DNA from 2 places in the uncultured Oribacterium sp. genome. Region 2 is predicted to be linked to the other one. Evidence: predicted binding sites of a transcription regulator. Region 2 holds the regulator's gene; the other holds the start of a gene.
What was found. The regulator HrcA, encoded in region 2, represses chaperone genes, less so after heat shock. The targets are predictions, from matches to a motif close to TGTTAGCACTCNNNNNNNNNGAGTGCTAACA.
Positions count from the first base shown of each region.

Region 1: a site for HrcA is predicted at 2,826-2,856, ahead of groES (co-chaperone GroES). Genes of this name have one in related genera too.

Region 1 covers NZ_CABSXI010000044.1:592-8,646, reverse strand. Annotated here, with positions in the region: gene cooS (anaerobic carbon-monoxide dehydrogenase catalytic subunit) at 1-1,053, shown strand, start outside; gene RDQ32_RS07955 (hypothetical protein) at 1,089-1,595, shown strand; gene RDQ32_RS07950 (hypothetical protein) at 1,579-1,908, shown strand; gene RDQ32_RS07945 (hypothetical protein) at 2,273-2,668, opposite strand; gene groES (co-chaperone GroES) at 2,916-3,203, shown strand; gene groL (chaperonin GroEL) at 3,234-4,859, shown strand; gene RDQ32_RS07930 (hypothetical protein) at 4,977-5,471, shown strand; gene RDQ32_RS07925 (NAD(+) synthase) at 5,468-7,438, shown strand; gene RDQ32_RS07920 (RNA methyltransferase) at 7,548-8,055, shown strand, end outside.
Region 2 covers NZ_CABSXI010000031.1:18,450-26,504, reverse strand. Annotated here, with positions in the region: gene dnaK (molecular chaperone DnaK) at 1-1,508, opposite strand, end outside; gene grpE (nucleotide exchange factor GrpE) at 1,651-2,247, opposite strand; gene hrcA (heat-inducible transcriptional repressor HrcA) at 2,267-3,280, opposite strand; gene mtaB (tRNA (N(6)-L-threonylcarbamoyladenosine(37)-C(2))-methylthiotransferase MtaB) at 3,810-5,240, opposite strand; gene RDQ32_RS06860 (HPr family phosphocarrier protein) at 5,343-5,579, shown strand; gene thiI (tRNA uracil 4-sulfurtransferase ThiI) at 5,671-6,879, shown strand; gene RDQ32_RS06850 (ABC transporter ATP-binding protein) at 7,282-8,055, opposite strand, start outside.

The DNA of each region.
Region 1 (8,055 bases), on a different contig from region 2:
CGTTATAGCAACGTTATCCCCTTGTCCAATGCAGTTTCTGCGGAACTGGTACTGGGTACCGGCGCCTTGGATTTATGGATTGCGGATGTACAGGATGTGTTCCCGGCAATCATGGAGGTGGCAAATTGCTTTAAAACTACGGTAATTACCACCAGTGACTCTGCAAGACTTCCGGGAGCGGAACGTTATGAATACGATCACCATCATTCCAATATCGGAGAAACCAGAGCGCTGGCGGAGAAGATTGTGCTTCGAGGAATCAAGAGCTTCCAGGACAGACAGGGAATTCCGGTTTACATTCCTCCCTACGAAGTGGAGGCGGAGGTGGGATTCTCCGTAGAATATGTGCATAAACGCTTCGGATCCATGGAGCCTATGGCAAAGGCATTAAAGGAAGGCAAGATTCTGGGCATCGTGAATATGGTGGGATGTAACAATCCTAAGGTATTATACGAAAAATGTATTATTGACGTAGCAAATGCTTTACTCCGAAATAATATTTTAATTTTAACCAATGGATGTGCTTCCTTCCCTCTGATGAAAATGGGCTATTGCAATATTTCCGGCCAAAGACATTGCGGAAAGAATTTAAAAGAATTCTTAGGCGCGGATTTACCACCGGTATGGCATGTGGGTGAGTGTATTGATAACACCCGTTCCACTGGTATTTTTGCAGGAATTGCCGGTGTGGAAGGGAAGAAGATTCAGGAAATGCCCTATGCCTTTACTTCACCGGAGTGGAGTAATGAAAAGGGAATCGATGCAGCCTTAGGCTTCAGACTGATGGGAGTGAATTCCTACCATTGCGTAGAGGCGCAAATTCACGGATCGAAAAATGTCATCGAATTTCTAAAGGAAGGTACCAGAGAGACTCTTGGTTCCGTGATGTATGTAGATACGGATCCGGATAAGCTGGGAGAAAAGATTGTTGCGGATATTATAGAAAAGAGAAAGGCTTTAGGCTGGGTTGTTCCCAAGGAAATTGTGCATAAAGAACTCACCGGCGAAGAGCTGTTAGCTCAAATTTCTGTAAAAGTAAAAAAGGCGGAATAAAAGCTTAAAGAGAGAAATTAGAAAGGAGATAAGCTATGGCTTGTGTTGCAGTACCTATTGTAGAGGGGATTTTAGTAAAAACGGCTGAATGGATTCTTGTGCAAAAGGAAAGAAAAGAAGAGGCAAGAATAAAAGCTATTAAAGGAGAAGTTGGCGGGAAAATTTTGATAAATGGCGAAAAGAGCTATTCTTTCGAACTGAAAAATGAGAACTTCCCGGAAGGAGAAAAGGATTCATCCCTAAAGCATTCCGGAAGGGGAGTGGGGCTAAGTCTTCGCAAGAAGCTGCATCTCTTATCGAACTTTTTGTTTTCCGGTTCCATTCTTTTGGTTTTTGAACATTTTTGGCATGGGGAGATTGTTCCCTTCTTTCCCTTTTTAACAGGGGCAAGATCACCGGAGGATACCTATACCATGCTGAAGGAAATGAGCACGGTGGGCGTTTCTATGGCCCTTCTTATTACCGGAATCTGGGCAATTTATTGCTTTGTACTGGAAAGAAAGCTACAGAAGGAAGGAGAGAGAAATGCATCTATTGCTTAGTGTTTTTGCAACAGAATGGAGTTTTTTCCGTTTTTTACGGGATAAAAACAAGGAATATGCCTATCATATTCCCTGTTTGCTCTTTTTGTCCGCCAGCCTGATGTGGTTTGTGGACAGTATCTTTGAATATTTGGAGAAGGGAACGGAAATATTTACTCCCAATCTGCAGGACTTGGTACAGGACGGGTTCTTGGGTCTTTCCGTGATTGCCTTAGGAATCCTTATCTGGCAGGGAAAATTATTTTTGAATTATCTTCAAAAACAGAAGAGCTCCGTTCCGAATTCACTTGGACAAAAAGGGGCTGTAAAATAATCATAGCTTTTGTATATGCAGTAATAGGTCTGAAACCGGGGCACGCTCTCGCTAACTTCGCCTTGACTTAGCAGTGGTTTATGTTAACCACTGCTCACTTTGCTTCGCAAAGCAAATTCCTTCGGAAGTTGGTCTGCATCAGGACGACTTTTCATGTGAAAAGTCTGTCCTTACGGATACTAAGCGAAAAACGGCAGTTCCTTTGTTTTTCGCAAGTACCGGCGGGCTCAGATTACCCCGGTTTCAGACCTATTATGCATATACGCTATTCTTTTATTTTATACCCCTTTTTTCTACTAGTGAAAAAAGTAGAGCAGGAGGAGCCTGCTCTACTTTTTTGAGAATTCAAAATAATTTTTAAAGCTTATCGAATCCAAACACCGTTGGAATCTACTCTGTATCCGTCAGGAGTAAGCTTATTCATGTAAAGAGATCCTAAAGGCTGGTTCTCTGCCGGTGCCTGAGCGAAATAGTAGGTATCAAAGTTAATCTTCTGCCATCCGGTTACCATACGTCCGTTAGCCCCGATGTAGTACCACTGGTGCTGACTTACAATCCAACCATAGATTGGTGCACCATTCTCATTGCTTACGAATGACCAAGAACCATCTCTATTAGCTACCCAGTGTCCGTTGGATTCTGCTACTGTGGTGGTAGATCCGCCATAGCTGGAAACAGCGCCCTCTGCAGCAAGTGCAGGAATTACAGATGCAGTTGCCATGCAAGCAATTAAAGCTGCAACAAGAATATTCTTTTTCATAAATAAACCTCCAAAGCCATTTTTTTTATTCAAGCTACCTTATTATTATACCCTGTCTTGCCACATAAGCAATAAAAAATTCCTTTTATTTTTCTGATATTGTTAATATTTTCGTAATACATTGTTTCTTATATTTTTTCACAAAACTTTCACAGGCTTTTAGCACTCGGTGCTTGACTCTGCTAATAAATTCTCTTATAATAGCCCTGTTGTTAAAAAAAGATCTGTGAGGAATAGGAGGATTGCTATGAAGTTAGTACCATTATTTGATAAAGTTGTGTTGGAAAAAGAAAAGATGGAAGAAACCACTAAGAGCGGAATCGTTTTACCGGGACAGGATGATAAGGAAAAACCCGGACAGGCTGTGGTTATTGCAGTAGGTCCCGGCGGTGTTGTGGACGGTAAGGAGATTTCCATGCAGGTGAAGGTAGGACAGCACGTTCTGTTCTCCCGTTATGCAGGCTCCGAGGTAGAGCTGGATGGAAAGAAGTATACCGTTGTTAAGCAGAATGATATTTTAGCAATCGTAGAGTAAAAGAATCAGGGAATTCCAAGGAGGTATAATATGGCTAAAGAAATTAAATTTGGAGTAGAAGCAAGAAAGGCCTTAGGGGCTGGCGTAGATGCAGTGGCAAATACCGTAAAGGTTACCCTTGGGCCTAAGGGTAGAAATGTAGTTTTGGATAAGTCTTATGGTTCTCCTCTTATTACTAATGACGGTGTATCCATTGCCAAGGAAATTGAGTTAAAGGATCCCTATGAGAATATGGGTGCTCAGCTGGTAAGAGAAGTAGCTTCCAAGACCAATGACGTTGCAGGAGATGGAACCACCACTGCAACTGTTTTGGCACAGGCGATTGTGATGGAGGGTATGAAGAACCTGGAGGCAGGTGCTAATCCCATCGTGCTTCGTAAGGGAATCCGCAAGGCTGTGGATGCTGCGGTAGAGAGCATTAAGAAGCAGAGCTCCAAGGTAAAGGGCAAGGATCAGATTGCCAAGGTTGCCGGCATTTCCGCAGGAGATTCCACTGTAGGAGATATGATTGCCGATGCTATGGAGAAGGTTTCCAAGGACGGCGTTATCACTGTGGAAGAGTCCAAGACTATGCTTACCGAGCTTGATCTGGTGGAAGGAATGGAGTTTGATCGCGGATATATCAGTGCCTATATGAGCACCGATATGGAGAAGATGGAAGCAAATCTGGACGATCCCTATGTATTTATTACCGATAAGAAGATTTCCAACATTCAGGATATTCTTCCTCTCTTAGAGCAGGTAGTAAAGACCGGTGCCAAGCTTTTAATCATTGCTGAGGACATCGAGGGTGAGGCTTTAACCACTCTTATCGTGAATAAGTTGAGAGGAACCTTCAATGTAGTTGCGGTAAAGGCTCCGGGATATGGAGATCGCAGAAAGGAAATGCTGAAAGATATCGCCATCTTAACCGGTGGAGAAGTGATTTCCGAAGAGCTGGGCTTAGATTTAAAGGATGCCACTATCGACCAGTGTGGTAGAGCTAAGTCTGTTAAAGTAAGCAAGGAAAAGACCACCATTGTAGAGGGACTTGGTAAGAAGAAGGAGATTCAGGATCGTATTGCCCAGATTAAAGGACAGATTGAGACCACTACCTCTGACTTTGATAAGGAAAAGCTTCAGGAGCGTCTGGCTAAGCTTTCCGGCGGTGTTGCAGTAATCCGTGTAGGTGCTGCTACAGAAACCGAGATGAAGGAGGCTAAGCTTCGTATGGAGGATGCTTTAAATGCTACCAGAGCCGCTGTGGAAGAAGGTGTAATTGCAGGTGGCGGATCCGCATATATCCATGCACAGAAGGCAGTGGATAAGGTGGTAAATCAATTAGAGGGCGATGAAAAGACCGGAGCAAAGATTGTTTCCAAGGCTCTGGAGGCTCCTCTTTATACCATTGCTTACAATGCCGGACTGGAAGGTGCGGTTATTGTGAATAAGGTAAAGGAAGGAAAGGAAAACTTCGGTTTCGATGCTTACAATGAAGAGTATGTTAATATGATGGAGGTAGGTATTCTGGATCCTGCCAAGGTGGCAAGAACCGCTTTACAGAATGCGGCTTCCGTTGCTTCCTCTTTACTCACCACAGAGTCTGTTGTGGCAGACATTAAGGAGCCGACTCCTCCTATGCCACAGATGCCGGGAGGAATGGGAGGAATGATGTAAGGAAATCCTTCTAAAAACTAGGCAAAGAAGAGAATATCGATTACAATGGGAAAAGGAAATAAACTGAGCTTAGGCTTAGCTTTATTTCCTTTTTCGCGAAAAGAAAAGGAGGGCAGGATGGAGAATTATGTGGAACATTTGGTAAAGGGAAAGATAGAAGCGAAGGATAAGGGAATACAGTTATTTGCAGTTTTCTTTCCTTTGGCATTTCTTGTGCTTTGCTACTTTTTAGCAATTCCCTTTATTGCTCTTTTTCCGGTTCTTTTTTTGTCTTACTATCTGCTGAATTCCGTGGATAGGGAATACGAGTATCTTTATCTTGGCGGAAGTTTTACTGTGGATCAGATTATTCATAGAGGAAAGAGAAAGCAGATGATAGAGATTAGCCCGGAGGAAATTTTGGAGATACAGCCCTTTCTTCCGGAGAGAGAGGAAGGATGGAAGAGGGAAGGCGTTTCCGTTCTTCATGTAGAGGGCTTGGGAGGAAACAGACCTTACTGTATTCTTTTTCAGAAACAGGGGAAAAAGCAGGTTCTTGTTTTTGACGGAAAGGAAAACTTATTAAAAGAAATGAAACTGCAGGCAAGAGGAAAATTTCAGGAGGAAGTATGAAGGACTTTGTAAGAGTAGCTACAGCCTGCCCCAAGGGGAGGGTAGCGGATCCGGAGTATAATCTGGAGCAAATGCTGATTTTGGCAAGAAAAGCAGAGGAGGAAAAGGTTTCTTTACTGGTATACCCGGAGCTTTGTCTGACTTCCTACACCGCCATGGACATGATTTATCAGCGCAGTCTTTTGGAGAGCGGAGAAAAGGCGTTAATTTCCTTTTGCAAACAAACGAAGGACATGGACGTCCTTTTTGTGATTGGCTATTGCCTGTTGCTGGAAGGAAAATTATTCAATACCGGAGTGGTGACTTACCATGGTGATATCCTGGGAATTGTACCGAAGCAGTTTATTCCCAACCATGCGGAGTTTTATGAGAGAAGATATTTTCAGGAAGGAAAGGAAGAGGTACGCTTTATCCCCAACATTTTAAAGGGAGAAGGCCATAGAAAGGAAATCCCCTTTGGGGCATCCCTTCATTTTGTTCGGGAAGAGGACCCTCGTTTCCGTCTGGCAGTGGAAATCTGTGAAGATCTGTGGGTTCCGGTTCCGCCCTCCAGTAAGCATGCACTGGCAGGGGCTACCATCCTCGCTAACTGTTCCGCTTCTGATGAACTGGTGGGAAAGCGGGGGAGCAGAAGACGACTTTTAGAGCATTACAGCGGGAATCTTCATGCCTCTTATCTTTATTCCAGTGCAGGTCCCTCAGAGTCTACCCAGGACATGGTATTCTCTGCCCATTGTTTGATTTCGGAAAATGGAAGAATTCTAAAAGAAAATCAGCCCTTTGAGGAGGGGATTTTCTGGGCGGATGTGAATCTGGCTCTTTTGGAAGGAGAAAGGATGCGGCAAAGCACATACTTCGTAAAAGAGGAGCCTTCCTATACACAGTATTTTTCCATGAAGGAGAAGCAGTATACCCTTCACCGCTTTGTAAGTCCCTGTCCATTCCTGCCAAAGGCGATAGAAAAGGAAGGAGAAAGGGCAAGAGAAATCCTTTCTATTCAATCCAGAGGCTTGAAAAAGCGTATGGAACATGTGGGCTGTAAGAAGCTGATTTTAGGTTTAAGCGGCGGTCTGGATTCCACCTTGGCTCTTTTCGTCTGTTTGGAGACCTTTGCCCTTTTGGGATATGATAAGGAAAATATCCTTTGCATCACTATGCCATCCTTCGGAACCAGCAAGAAAACCCATGACAGTGCGGAGAAGCTTGCCAAGGCCTTAGGCATTTCTTTACGGGAGATTTCCATTGAGAAAGCAGTGCTACAGCATTTTTCCGATATATCTCAGGATTTGGAAAAGAAGGATATTGTGTATGAGAATGCACAGGCCAGAGAAAGAACCCAGATTCTGATGGATTTGGCCAATAAGGAGGGGGCTCTTTTGGTGGGAACCGGAGATTTATCCGAACTGGCTCTGGGCTTTGCCACCTACAATGGAGACCATATGTCCATGTACGGGGTAAACGGGGATATTCCCAAGACGGCAATCCCCATGCTTCTTCGAGAATTTGCAAGAAAATCCGGTAATCAGGAATTGGAAAAGGTGGTGGAGGAAATTATTGCCACTCCGGTAAGCCCTGAGCTTTTGCCGCCGGATGCCTCCGGGGAGATTAGTCAGAGGACGGAGGATGTGGTAGGCCCCTACCTTTTACAGGATTTCTTCCTATATCAGCACCTGCGCTACGGATTTTCTGCAAGAAATATTTATGAATTGGCTTGCTTTGCCTTCTCTAAGGAAAATCTTGCAAATAAGGAAAATGAAAGGAATATTCCGGAATTCACAGCTGCAGAAATCCTGAAAAACTTAAAAATCTTCTATAAGCGTTTCTTCGGCAATCAATTCAAACGTTCTTGCTTACCGGATGGACCTAAGGTAGGAAGGGTAGCCCTTTCTCCGAGAGGTGATTTACGAATGGCCAGTGATGCCTGTGCGGATGTTTGGCTTTCGGAGCTTGTGGAGCTGGAAGCTTAAATGTCTGCAGCTTGAAGCTTAAAAGTCCATATAGACGTTTTTCGCTTGTTTTGTTATAATATTTTATCGAGTTTTGCCTATTTTTTAGATTAGAAAGCGAAAGAGCTTCATGCATAGAATAGAATCTCCTCACAATGAGGGATTAAAAGAAATCAGGGAACTGACAAAAAAAGCCAAGAAACGATGGGAGAAGGGCATGTTTGTGGCGGAAGGGGAAAGACTTCTGCTGGATTTGCCTGCGTCCTCTTTGCTTCAGCTTTATGTGCAGGAAGACTATCGAGGGGCATTACCCAGAGGGATAGAGAAAGAAGATTCCCGGATTTGTATTCTGAGTAAGAAGGCTATGGAAAGTATTTCCACCACGGAGCATGGACAGGGAATTCTGGGGCTGCTTCGTTTTCCGAAGTGGAAAAAGCCTGAGGGAAACCTGTTTCTGATTTTGGAAAATATTCAGGATCCGGGGAATTTGGGAACTCTTTTTCGTACGGCGGAAGCTGCGGGGGTAAGTCACATTTTCTTAAGCAGGAATACGGTGGATCCCTTTAGTCCGAAAGTGGTTCGCTCCACCATGGGCTCCCTTTTTCGTTTGCCCTTCAGTATAGAGGAGGATTTGCTTT
Region 2 (8,055 bases):
TTCTTCTCCTTATCCGCTGCTTCGAACTGTGCAGCTTCATTTACCGCCTTATCAATATCCTCCTTGGACATGTTGGATCCGGAGGTAATAGTGATGTGCTGCTCCTTACCGGTTCCCTTATCCTTAGCGGAAACATTTACGATACCGTTGGCATCGATGTCAAAGGTAACTTCAATCTGAGGAACACCACGCTGTGCCGGTAAGATACCGTCCAGTCTGAACTGTCCTAAGGTCTTGTTATCTCTTGCAAACTCTCTTTCACCCTGTACAACGTGGATGTCTACTGCAGTCTGATTATCTGCCGCTGTAGAGAATACCTGAGAAGCTCTGGTAGGAATGGTAGTATTTCTCTTAATAAGAGGAGTAGCCACTCCGCCTAAGGTCTCGATAGAAAGAGTTAACGGTGTTACGTCCAGAAGAAGAACATCGCTTGCTCCCTCTTCTCCGCTCATCTTACCACCCTGTACCGCTGCACCAAGGGCAACACACTCATCAGGGTTTAAGTTCTTGGAAGGCTCTTTTCCGGTAAGCTGCTTTACCTTCTCCTGAGCAACAGGCATTCTGGTGGAGCCACCAACCAGGAGTACCTTTCCAAGATCAGCGTTGCTAAGTCCTGCATCCTTCATAGAGTTCTGTACGGGAAGGGCAGTTCTTTCTGTCAAATCCGCAGTAATCTCCTCAAACTTTGCTCTGCTAAGCTTCATATCCAAGTGCTTTGGACCTTCTGCTGTAGCTGTAATGAAAGGCAGGTTGATATCTGTAGTGGTTGCGGAGGAAAGCTCCTTCTTTGCTTTCTCAGCCGCTTCCTTCAAACGCTGTAAAGCCATCTTATCCTGAGAAAGGTCTACCCCCTCTGCAGCCTTAAACTCGTCTACCAACCACTTGGTAATACGATCGTCATAGTCATCACCGCCTAAATGGGTATCACCGTTGGTGGACAATACTTCGATTACGCCGTCTCCGATGTCGATGATGGATACGTCGAAGGTACCACCACCTAAGTCGTATACCATAACCTTCTGCTCGGACTCATCCTCCAAACCGTAAGCGAGAGCTGCCGCTGTAGGCTCGTTGATGATACGCTCTACCTTAAGACCTGCAATCTTACCTGCATCCTTAGTCGCCTGACGCTGAGCATCGTTAAAGTAAGCAGGAACGGTAATAACCGCCTCGGTTACCTTTTCTCCCAAATAGCTCTCCGCATCCGCCTTTAACTTCTGTAAAATCATAGCGGAAATTTCCTGTGGAGTATAATCCTTTCCGTCAATGGATACCTTGTAATCTGTACCCATGTGTCTCTTGATGGAGGAAATGGTTCTCTCCGCATTGGTTACCGCCTGTCTCTTTGCAGGCTCTCCCACAAGACGCTCTCCGGTCTTGGTAAATGCCACTACAGAAGGGGTTGTTCTCATACCCTCTGCATTGGGGATAACAACGGGCTTTCCGCCCTCCATAACTGCTACACAGCTGTTGGTTGTTCCTAAGTCAATTCCAATAATCTTTCCCATAGTCTTTACTCTCCTTTTTCTCTATATACAAAAATGTTTTTCTTAAAAACTTTTTCTTACTAACGTTATTTTAGAACTCTTACATGATATGCTCATGTCTCAGGCATTACTGCCTTACTATCTGTTGTATTGCTTTTATTATCTACTTCTTTACTTTTACCATGGAGTGTCGAACCACATTTCCCCGATAGGTATATCCCTTCTGAAGATCCTGGGTAATGGTATCTTCCTCCGCATCTCCCTCTTCCTCCGTCATCACCGCATTGTGTAAAGCCGGATCAAACTTCTTACCGAGGGCCTCGATTTCCTGAATGTTGCAATCGGCAAACATCTTCTGAATCTGCTTGTAAATCCCTTCTATGCCTTTGACGAAGGGGGAATCCTTTTCCTCTTCCTGCACATGACTTAAAGCTCTTTCAAAGTTGTCCACCACGGGAAGCAGAGCTTCGATAATGCTTTTGGCTCCCAGTTCAAACATCTGTGCCTTTTCCTTCTCGGAGCGCTTTCTAAAGTTCTCATACTCCGCCAAGGTTCTAAGGTACTTATCCTTTAATTGGAGAAGTTCCGGATTCTCTTCGGAGCTTCCTTGCTCTACAGCCTGAGAACTCTCCACGGATTCCTCTCCGGAAGTCTCTTCGGAAGCAGCCTCTGCATTCTCTTCCCTATCTACTTCTGCAGATGCTTCCTGAGCCTTATGAAGCTCCTCTTCCATCCCTTGCTGCTCTGTATTTTCTGCCACAAGTTTCTCCTTTCTCTATCTAAAAACTCCGTTCCATATCCTGAATCAGATTTGTCAAAGTTTTTAAAACCTTCTCATAATCCATTCGCTTCGGTCCAATGACACCAAGGGTACCCTGCATACCGTTACCCAAGTGATACTTTGCGGTAACTACTGCACAATCCGCCATGTCCTCCAAAGGACTTTCTTTTCCGATATAGACCTGAATGCTTCCATCCTTTTCTTCCGACTCGTTATCTTTCAGAAGACCTGCCAATTCCTCCTTCCGCTCTAAAGCGGAAATCAGCTTGGAGGCATTTTCCGAATCGGTAAGCTCCGGATATTTGAAAATGTTGGTGGCACCGGAGGTATAAATCTCTACCTCTTCCTCCTCAGGATGCAAAAGCTCCTGCATTCCCCGAAGTACGGTTTCCATCGTTGCTTTATAAGGCGTTCTATCCATTAAAGAGCGGATATCCTTTTCTCCCAGCTCCTCCACGGAGAAGCCTGCTAAAACATCATTTAGCAAAAGGTTCAAGGAGAGGATGGCAGCCTGCTCCAAATCCTCCGGAATATCTAAGGTAATGGTCTTTACGATATTGCCCTGAAACATCAGAAGGAATAAGACCTTCTGTTTCTCCACCAAAGACAGCTGCAAGAACTTGATTTTGTTCTTCTGCATACTGGGGCCCGATACTAAGGCCGCGTAGTGGGTGTCACTGGCAATGTTTCTTACCAAAGCTTGTAAGGTACTTTCCAGTCGTTCCATTCTGGCAAACATAGAGCTCTTCACATCGGATAAAGCCCGCTCCTGCTTCTCCATAAGCTGGTCCACATAAAAGCGGTAACCCTTATCTGAGGGAATTCTTCCTGCAGATGTATGAGGCTGTATTATATACCCTAACTCTTCCAAGTCGCTCATTTCGTTACGAATGGTTGCCGAGCTTAGATTCAAACCGGAAAACTTACTGATGGTGCGAGAACCTACCGGCTCGCCGGTTTCCAAATAGTTTTTGATAATCGTGGTGAGAATAATCACCTTTCTCTGATCCACAGAACTCTTTCCCTCCTTTCTCGGCTTTGTTGGCACTCGTGTGTATTGAGTGCTAACACATGGTCATAATATACCGCTAATGGAAGGATGTGTCAAGAATTTTTATGAAGAACTTTGTGAATTTCTGATGAACATAGTTGGGCGGAGTTTTTGCTTCCGACTTCCGCATTTTTCTTACTGTTTTTTCTATAGAATATATGGATTTCGCTTTTCCGGTATAGGGCTTACTCCGGGGCACGCTCCCGCTAACCTCGCCACGTAGGGGTTCTAAACTTTTAAAAGACAAAAGCTAAGAACCCACGGGCTCAGATTGCCCCCGTCATAAGCCCTATACCGGAAAAGCAAGCCGAATGTATTGAATAAAGAAGTAATAGAATCAATATGCCAAAATGCAAAATTGAAAAAAATCGAAAAAATTTTTGAATCTAAGACAAATGCCAAAAGTCGGAAGCATGAGAAATCCGCCCCTCCTTGTTCGGGGAAAGAACGCTGTAGAAACGCAAGGCTTGATTTTTACAGTTTGCTCTTCCTACTCCCCTAAAATCATCTCTCCCTTCAGTTCTAAGCCTTTTACCGTTCTAATGCTTCCGATAGCTTCTTTTCCTAAAAGGGCCAATCTTTCTTCTTGCTTTTCTTTGTCTTTCTCGAACACTGCCAAGAGTTCATCCTGTACCGGCAGAATATAGCGGATATATTCTTTATTAAATCCGGTGTAATAGTATTTTCCTTCAATCTCTCGAATTTCTTCTATTAAGATGGAGCTTTCTTTTCCTAAGAATTTCTCTCTAAATTTCTTAGAGTCTTCCAAAGCCAGTGCCAAAAGCTCTTTGGAACGGGCTGTTTTGATATTATCCGGAATCTGCTCCTTCATTTCGTCTGCTTTCGTCCCCTTTCTTCTGGAGAACTTGAATACGTGGAGATCATAGAAGGAGATTTCCTTTAAAAAAGTAAGAGACTCCTGAAAATCCTCCTCCCTTTCTCCGGGGAAGCCAACAATCACATCCGTAGTAATGGCCGCCAAGGGATAAACTCCTCGGATATCCTCTACTGCCTTTTTGAAGTCTTCTTTCGTATAATGACGATTCATTTCTTTAAGGGTCTTTTCCGCACCGCTTTGTAAGGACAGGTGGAAATGAGGGCAGATTGCTTCTACTTCCTTTAAACCTGCTAAAAAGCGTTCCGTAATAATTCTAGGTTCAAGACTCCCCAAACGAATTCTTTGAATACCGGAAATCTTTCCCACCTCAGAAATCAAATGGAGTAAAGCCTCTCCCGTTTCCGCCTTTCTGCTGGCATATTCATAGGAAAGATTTTCAAAATCCAATCCATAGGAAGACAGGTGAATGCCGGTAAGCACCACCTCTTGAAAGCCTTCCTTTGCCAAATGGCGAATCTCCTCCAGGCAGTCCTCTTCCTTACGGCTTCTAATTCTCCCCCGAACATAGGGAATGATACAATAGGCGCAAAACTGATTACAGCCGTCCTGCACCTTTACAAAGGCTCTGCTCTTATCCTTTGGCTTGGAGAGGAAGAGATTTTCATACTCTCCCTCCTCCCGCACCGGGGAAAAGGGCTCCATGGGACTTGCATCATTTTCCAGCATAGCCTCCCGATAGGCCTTAATCAGCTCTACCACCCTGCCTTTTCCGGTATTTCCGATAAGAATATCGATGCCCTTATCCTCTTTCAGCTCCTCCTGCTTTCCTTCCACATAGCAACCGGTGGCGATGACGATGGCCTCAGGATTCCTCTGCTTAGCCTGATGAATCATTTGCCGGGATTTTCGGTCCGCAATATTGGTCACGGAGCAGGTGTTAATCAAGTAAATGTCCGCCTCCTCCGTAAAGTCCACCAGCCTGGCCCCTTCCTGCAAAATCGCTTCGGTCATGGCCTCTGTCTCGTATGAATTGACTTTGCAGCCTAAGTTGTGCATGGCAAAGCGCAGTCCTGCTAATTCCATTTTCATCCTCTTTCTAAAATCCCAGTTCTTTCACGGCTTTCGCTTGACTTTAAAATCGTTCATTACTACAATAAAGTTATCAATTTTAAAGGAGGGTAAGCTGTGAAGACGGTTCGTATTTCATTAAATTCTATTGATAAAGTTAAGTCCTTTGTAAACGAGTTGGTTCGTTACTCTGATGTGGACTTCGATTTGGTTTCCGGTCGTTACGTGATTGATGCAAAGTCTATTATGGGAATTTTCTCCTTGGATCTTTCCAAGCCCATCGACTTAAATATTCATGCTGATGATGGAGAGATGGAGGATATTTTATCCCACCTGGCTCCTTACATCATTTAACTGTTGTATCTTAACGGAAAGAAAGAAGATATACAAGGCTTTTCAAAAGTGCATGGTTTCATGCACTTTTCTTATGTAAAGAAGGAGAATTATGCAATACCAAGCATTTTTGATTAAATATGCAGAAATCGGCACCAAGGGTAAAAACCGTTATGTCTTTGAGGACGCCCTGGTTCATGATATTCGGATGAAATTAAAGAGAGCCACCGGAAGCTATTCCGTTAGCCGGGAACGGGGAAGAATCTATGTGAATGTGAAGTCCGAGGACTATGATTATGAGGAGTGTATTGATGCCCTTCGCCATGTGTTCGGTATTGCCGGCATTGCGCCCATGGTGCAGGTGCCTTTAAGCCCGGACTTCTCCGTTTTGGAAAATGCGGTCCTTTCCTACTTTAAAGAAGCCTATGGAGACAGCAGCGTTTCCTTCAAGGTGGAAAGCCGAAGAGCGGAAAAGTCCTACCCCATGACCTCTCCGGAGCTGGATCAGGAGCTGGGACACAGCATTTTGGAGGCCTTCCCCAATGCTCGGGTGGATGTGCATAAGCCGGATGTGAAGCTTCGGGTGGAAATCCGCCAGTATATGAACATTTACGGAAAAATCATTCCCGGACTGGGAGGAATGCCTCTTGGCACCAACGGCAAGGCCATGCTTTTACTTTCCGGAGGAATTGACTCTCCCGTTGCGGGCTACAAGGTGGCAAAGCGGGGTGCTTTGCTGGAGGCAACCTACTTCCATGCTCCACCCTATACCAGTGAAAGAGCAAAAATCAAGGTTATGGATCTGGCCAAGCAGGTTTCCACCTATACCGGTCCCATAATGCTGCATGTGGTAAATTTCACGGATATCCAGCTGGCTATCTATGAGCACTGCCCCCATGAGGAGCTAACCATTATTATGCGCCGCTACATGATGCGGATTGCAGAGGCATTGGCTTATAAAAATAACTGTATCGGCTTAATCACCGGAGAATCCATCGGACAGGTGGCTTCCCAGACTCTGCAAAGTCTGGTATGCACTAACGAGGTCTGCACCCTGCCGGTTTACCGTCCCTTGATTGCCTTCGATAAGCAGGAAATCGTGGATGTGGCTCAGGAAATCGGCACCTACGAAACCTCCATTGAGCCCTACGAGGATTGCTGTACCATCTTCGTGGCAAAGCACCCGGTTACCAAGCCCATTCCGGAGAAGATTCGGAAGTCAGAGGAAAAGCTGGCGCCCATCGTTGCGGAAATGGTGGAGAAGGCCATTAATGGGGCTGAGGCAATTTTAATGCGGAAGGATAAGGCTGCTGAAAATTAAAAAAATGATGTAGGAAAAGTCATGTTTAAGCCTTCCTTCCGATATAGGTCTTAAATTGGGGCATGCTCTCGCTAACCTCGCCACGACTGAGCAGTGGCTATGTCACCCACTGCTCACTTTGCTTCTCAAAGCAACTTCTTTAGGAAGTTGGTCAGCTACAGGACGACTTTTCTGATGAAAAGTCTGCCCTTTCGGACACTAACTTCAAGCTTCGCTTTCAGTAAGTACCGGCGGACTCAGATTACCCCCATTTTAGACCTATACCGGAAGGAAAGAACTGTCTTTTCCTACATTTTTACTGCTTCTCCAATTCTTATTCTAACAACGAACAATTAATTTAAGCTTCAAATAAAATGTTCACATTACTTTTTAGAATATAGAATAAGTTCAATTTTGGAATTGCTATACGTTTAACAAATATGAATATGGAGATTGAGCCACTTGATTAAAATTTCCAACAGCTACTATTCTTGAATTCTCCATTACTACTATTTGATCGTATTGTTTCAGAATTTGTGGATTGCTCTTATGACTGATAGTAACAATGGTTCCATTATACTTGAGAAACATATTTTCCAAAAAGTATGTATTCTTTGTATCCAATGCACTCATCCCCTCATCCACAAATATAATCTCTGGTTCTCTAATAAAAACTCTTGCAATTGCTATTTTTTGTTTTTCTCCTCCTGATAAATTATTTCCATTATCTGATAAAACTGTTTTTACTCCATGAGGTAATTTTCTAATTAGTTCCTTTAGATTTACCAATTCAATAACTTTATCCAATTCTTTCTTCTCAACATCATGTCTTAAACATATATTAAATTCTAATGTATCTTGAAATATATAAGGATCCTGTTGTACAAAATTAATTTTCTTCCTCAGCGATATTTCATCTATATCAGAAAGTTCTTCGCCATCTATTTCTATTTTTCCAGAATACGCTTTATTAAGCTTTGTTAACACCTTTAATAAAGTGCTTTTACCACTCCCACTACTTCCTAGTAATACATACTTTTTACCTCGTTCTAATAATAAATCAAGGTTTTCTATTGCAAAACTTTGAGAACCCGAATAACAATAACTCAGGTTTTTTATCTCTATAGTTTTAATTTCTTCTTGTAATACTTTCTCTTTATCTAATGTTTTCTCATAAGTTACTTTTTCCAGTATCCC